2 regions of the Nostoc sp. DedQUE12b genome follow, and region 2 is predicted to be linked to the other one. Evidence: predicted binding sites of a transcription regulator. Region 2 holds the regulator's gene; the other holds the start of a gene.
What was found. The regulator HrcA, encoded in region 2, represses chaperone genes, less so after heat shock. The targets are predictions, from matches to a motif close to TTAGCACTCNNGANTCNNGAGTGCTAA.
Positions count from the first base shown of each region.

Region 1: the regulator HrcA is predicted to act here: its motif matches at 1,188-1,214, upstream of groL (chaperonin GroEL).

Region 1 is NZ_JAVRCI010000055.1:41,274-44,452, forward strand. Features, by position in the region: gene RMY16_RS23330 (MraY family glycosyltransferase) at 7-1,089, opposite strand; gene groL (chaperonin GroEL) at 1,247-2,911, shown strand.
Region 2 is NZ_JAVRCI010000144.1:285-3,463, reverse strand. Features, by position in the region: gene RMY16_RS32620 (DUF3352 domain-containing protein) at 1-216, opposite strand, end outside; gene RMY16_RS32615 (rhodanese-like domain-containing protein) at 376-708, shown strand; gene RMY16_RS32610 (heat-inducible transcriptional repressor HrcA) at 1,181-2,332, shown strand; gene RMY16_RS32605 (DUF2834 domain-containing protein) at 2,452-3,126, shown strand; gene RMY16_RS32600 (hypothetical protein) at 3,076-3,179, opposite strand, start outside.

The sequences.
Region 1 (3,179 bases), on a different contig from region 2:
AAGCAACTAAGGCTGTTGGCGTATCCTTTGCCAGACTGTAAAGCCCAAAAGCAGGATAATGCTAGTGGCAGTAGTCAGCATCACAGCCAAACTCATACCTTGTATTCTCATCGCCAGCAAGTTGAAAACTAAGGTAACTGACCAAAGCGTAAACGCAGCATGGCGCTGGGAGAGTCCCCAAGCAAGTAAGCGGTGGTGCAGATGGTCTTTACCAGGAGTACTCAGAGGGTTATTTCCTGCTAGTAGACGCCGCACAAATACTTGAGTAGTGTCTAGTACCGGTAACAACAGAAATAAAACCGTAGGAATTAGCGCATAAACTGTGTTTTGTTGCAGTTTCCCTAAAATACTAGTTGCTGCCAACACATAACCAAAAAAGTATGCTCCAGCATCACCCATAATAATTCGTGATGGATGGAAATTATGGCGCAAAAATCCTAGTGCAGCACCTCCCAAAGCTGCAAGTACCAAGATTGCCGCTGCACGATTGTTAAATTGAGCAGCAACGCCCAACAAACTCATGGCGGTAATAAAGCTAATTCCTCCTGCCAAGCCATCCATACCATCCATCAAGTTGATGGCGTTGGTAATCCCTACTACCCATAGTACTGTTAGCAATATGGACAGAAGCGAGTCGATGGGCGTGCCAAACAGGACTTTGACGCTGATGCCATTAGCTACCAGTAACAGTGCCGTGACAATTTGCGCCCACAATCGAACAGATGGCGGTAAGCCAAATTGATCGTCAATAAAGCCTACAAGGACTAATATCGAACCCCCCAACAGAATAGTGAGCACCTGAGCCAATACGTTTTGGAGTTCGATCGGTCGTAAAAGGCTAGCTAATACCAGCGCGGCAATGACACCCGCGTAGATAGCCAGCCCCCCGGCATTGGGTAAAGGTTCTCGGTTGAGTCGCCGTGCGTTGGGTTGGTCAGCCCAACCTACCCGCAAGGCGAATTTGCGTACTATCGGAATTAAACGCCAAGTTACAACCCAAGCCAAGAGGAACGTAAATACTACTGCCAACCAGCCGGTGCCGCTAGGGTCGGCAATACCAAGGGACTTAAGGGAGTTGTCTAGATTCATCTCCCAATTCAAGCATTACTGCCAGTATCTAATATGAGCATCACCTGTATATTAATCAATTTTTTTATTTCCATTTGTAACTTGAGCAGATTGAGAGATTAGCACTCTGGCGCTGTGAGTGCTAAATTGTCTAATGGAAGCGCTGGAGAAATGAAACATGGCGAAAATTATTGCATTTGACGAGGAATCTCGGAGAGCTCTAGAAAGGGGTGTTAACGCCCTTGCCGATGCTGTAAAAATCACCTTGGGGCCTAAAGGTCGCAATGTCCTTTTAGAGAAAAAATTTGGCGCACCTCAAATTGTCAACGATGGTATCACTGTTGCCAAGGAAATTGAATTAGAAGATCCTTTGGAAAATACTGGTGCAAGACTCATCCAGGAAGTGGCCTCAAAAACTAAAGATGTCGCTGGGGATGGGACAACCACCGCCACAGTTTTAGCACAAGCTTTGATCCGGGAAGGTTTGAAAAACGTCGCGGCGGGTAGTAACCCTGTTAGCTTGAAGCGCGGGATCGACAAAACTATTGAGGCACTGGTAGAAGAAATTGCCAAAATAGCCAAGCCTGTAGAAGGAAGTGCGATCGCTCAAGTTGCCACTGTTTCTGCTGGTAACGATGAAGAAGTTGGCCAAATGTTAGCTCAAGCAATGGAAAAAGTCACCAAAGATGGTGTAATTACCGTTGAAGAATCTAAATCCCTGACAACTGAACTAGAAGTAGTTGAGGGGATGCAGATTGACAGGGGTTATATTTCTCCCTACTTCGTCACCAACAACGAACGGCAAATCGTCGAATTTGAAAACGCTCGGATCTTGGTGACAGATAAAAAAATCAGCAGCATCCAAGATTTAGTGCCAATTTTGGAAAAAGTTGCCCGCTCAGGTCAGCCTTTGCTAATTATTGCTGAAGATGTTGAAGGTGATGCTTTGGCAACTTTGGTGGTGAATAAAGCGCGCGGTGTACTAGCCGTGGCTGGGATTAAAGCACCTGGCTTTGGCGATCGCCGCAAAGCTTTGTTAGAAGATATTGCGATTCTCACCGATGGACAGTTGATTTCGGAAGAAATCGGCTTAAGCTTGGATACCGCTGCTCTAGAAGCGCTGGGAACTGCCCGCAAAATCACTATTGACAAAGAAAGCACCACAATAGTTGCTGGCAGTGTCACCAAGCCAGAAGTACAAAAGCGGATTGGTCAAATTCGCAGACAGTTGGAAGAAACTGATTCTGACTATGATCGAGAAAAACTCCAAGAACGCATCGCCAAGCTCGCTGGCGGCGTGGCAGTGATTAAAGTGGGTGCGGCAACCGAAACCGAACTCAAAGACCGTAAACTGCGGATTGAAGACGCGCTCAACGCTACTAAGGCTGCTGTGGAAGAAGGTATTGTTCCTGGTGGTGGAACAACCTTAATTCACTTAGCTAAGGCGGTAGAAGCGATTAAAAAGACCCTAGAAAATGACGAAGAAAGAATTGGGGCTGATATTGTCGAACGAGCGCTAGAAGCCCCCTTGCGCCAAATAGCAGACAACGCTGGTGCTGAAGGTTCTGTAATCGTCTCTAGAGTCCGCGAGAGCGACATCAACATTGGCTATAACGCTGCTACTGGCGAATTTGAAGACTTGATTGCTGCTGGTATTATCGACCCTGCCAAAGTCGTGCGTTCAGCTTTGCAAAATGCTGGTTCCATTGCTGGTTTGGTCTTAACCACCGAAGCGATCGTTGTTGAAAAGCCAGAGAAGAAATCCGCTGCTCCTGCCCCTGACATGGGCGGCATGGGCGGCATGGGCGGCATGGGTGGCATGGGCGGCATGGGTATGTTCTAACTTCTGCTCACCCAGATAAATATTTTTTTAGCAGTTTGTCTTGCCAAGGCAAACTGTTTTTTTTGTAGCATTGCTGATTCAAAGGCAATATGCTATACCAATTCGTAATTTGTAATGACGCTCTCTACGAGACGCTAAAAGCGGACGCAGACTCGCTACCGCTACGCTAACGTAATTGAGATTCGTCAGATTAAATCTGGCTGATGACCAAATTAGCAACCTAAATAATTGCTTAATTTAGAAATTACCGTCTTTATATTAATTTTTG
Region 2 (3,179 bases):
GCGCTCCAACGCCTGCAAACGGTCAGGATTTGTCAATAATGAAACCATTGCAGGGGACAGTTTCGATACGAATATGGCTGCACCAGGCCCAGACCTAGAACCAATGAGGTTAGCCGGACTTTTAGCGAAAAACCAGTAAAAGCCTGCGATCGCAATTACTAGCACTGCGATCGCCCCAGCTACGATAAAACCGATAAATGAACGTTGCCTATTCACATTAAACCTATTAAAAAAGACGGTTTACAGCCATTTAAGCAGAAAGCCTAGCAGAATTAATCAACCCTCTTGAGAATGGATGCTGATGTCAAGGCAGAAATTTTCTGTCACCATAAATAGTATTAGGACTATTTACAAAAACCTCATGACAGGGAACTCATGAATCAAATTAGTGTAGAAGAACTGGCGCAACGTCTTTCTTCTAGTGATGCAAGTATTCAGCTAGTAGATGTGCGTGAACCAGAAGAATTGGCGATCGCTAGCATTGAAGGCTTTGTCAACCTACCTTTAAGTCAATTTGCCGAATGGGGAGATCAAGTACCTACCCTCTTTAATCCCCAAGCTGAAACCCTGGTGTTATGCCATCATGGCATCCGCTCTGCCCAGATGTGCCAGTGGTTGATTGCCCAAGGTTTTACAAATGTGCAAAATATTTCGGGTGGTATTGATGCTTATTCCCTACTAGTAGACCCTTCAATTCCCCAATATTAGCTTTTTCAGATACATCACTCAGATGGAACTTACCCTTCCATCTGGCGTTTGCTATGCTAAAAGCAGAAGTACATCAACTTATAGGCTTGCTGGAAAGCTTAAAATTTGGGTATCAGGTACATCTGCACAAAACTTTTCGACTGTCCCAAATCACACTTCAGCATTAGCCCTTGCAAAAATATACGTATCTAATAATACTGTTGCAAGTAAAAATTTGTGCAAAAATACGGTTATAAAGAAGCATCGCGAGGGTACATTATGACTAGCAGCTTTTGCAAAAATAAAGTTGAGCTACTATTCTAACTTTACTCTTAAAAAATGCTCTATATATAACGTTTAAAAATACTTATCATAAGATAGTTGTCTAATTTGCTATCTTATCTTAATAAATTATTAAGATTCTCTGTTTTCGATTAAATCCACAAATTTTTTCAGAGTTTGATTAAAATTTGCCTTCAGCAAAACATACCTTATGGAAGTTCAGTTAACAAATCGACAACAGCATATACTTTGGGCAACGGTACGTCACTACATTGCAACGGCAGAGCCTGTTGGTTCAAAGGCTTTAGTTGAGGAGTACGATCTGGGCGTAAGCTCGGCGACAATTCGCAATGTAATGGGTGTTTTAGAAAAGTCTGGATTGCTCTACCAACCACATGCCTCTGCTGGACGTGTACCTTCAGATTCAGGTTATCGTATTTATGTTGACCAGCTAATTACACCTTCTCTGCGTTCGCGCAGCGTGTCGCAGACAGACGCTATGCGTAGCTTGCTTCCACAAAGTGGTACAGAAACTTTAGGGCGAGAAGTAGAAGTAGCACTGCAAAAGCATCTCCAGTGGGAAGATCGGAGTTTAGAAACTCTACTACAAGGAGCAGCGCAGATTTTAGCAACCTTAAGTGGTTGCATTAGCTTGATCACGATGCCGCAAACCACTACAGCGTTATTGCGACATCTACAATTAGTGCAAATTGAAGCCGGACGGATCATGCTGATTGTGGTGACAGATGGTTATGAGACACATTCTAAATTGATGGATTTGTCGCCAACACCAGAAGAAACCCAACGGGATTCAGAGGTAATTGATCGCGAGTTACAGATTGTTTCTAACTTTTTGAATACCCACTTACGGGGGCGAAGTCTGTTGGAATTAGCCAACCTCAACTGGAGCGAACTAGATCAGGAGTTCCAACGCTACGGAGAATTTTTGAAAAACTCAGTTGCCGAATTAACTCGTCGCACTCTTGCACCGACTGCAACCCAAATTATGGTTCGGGGTGTGTCAGAAGTTTTACGCCAGCCAGAATTTTCCCAGTTACAGCAGGTACAAACGATTATCCACCTGCTGGAGGAAGAACAAGACCAACTGTGGCGATTAATATTTGAAGAACCAGAACCAGAGGATGGTGGTAAACCAAAGGTAACGATTCGCATTGGCGCAGAAAATCCATTAGAACCGATACGTACCTGCACCTTAATTTCTTCTAACTATCGCCGAGGTTCTATACCCGTAGGAAGTGTGGGAGTTTTGGGGCCAACGCGCCTAGATTATGAAAGTGCGATCGCAGTAGTAGCATCTGCTGCTGATTATCTTTCAAAAGCTTTCAGCTATTTCAATCCTTAATTAGCGATTAATCTTTAGGAACAAGCCGCTACGCCTTTAGGCGAGCAAACAATACCATAGCAAGCAGATAGCCGTATTTATAACGGCAAAATCAATAATTAATACTACTTAAATCTTTCATGCTTAAAAAAATTGCCTTTGGTCTATTGTGGCTGGGATTTGTTGTCTATGCTTTTTTCCTCGCGCCTCCTGAGCAACCTGGTACATTCGAGTTAATTAAAAACCTTTCTATTGGGCAGTGGCAAGGCGTTAACCCGTTAGTCATAGCACTATTCAACCTCATGGGCATCTGGCCTCTTATTTACAGTGCAGTAATCTTTATTGATGGTAGAGGACAAAAAATACCTGCTTGGCTGTTTGCTACTGTCTCTTTCGGAGTTGGTGCTTTTGCCTTGTTGCCGTACTTAGCCTTTAGAGAACCAAATAATCAGTTTGTTGGTAAAAAGAATATATTGCTCAAATTACTAGATTCTCGTGTGACTGGTTTTGTATTGACAGTAGCCACGATTATTCTAGTTACCTACGGTATAAGAGGTGGAGATTGGAGCAATTTTGTGCAAGAGTGGCAAACTAACCGCTTCATCCATGTGATGAGTTTAGATTTTTGCTTACTCTGCTTATTATTTCCCACGTTGCTGGGGGATGATATGGCGCGTCGCGGTTGGAAAAATCCGCAGTTATTCTGGTTAATAGCCTTGATACCGCTATTTGGGCCATTGGTTTATTTATCTATGCGTCCACCTTTACAAGAAGTGGGTATAGAGTCCATATCCAAGCAGCCAGCAACGAATTAAAGAATAAAGTGCATTTTTCATAATCCAAAATCGTTCGACTGAGCGACTTGTGC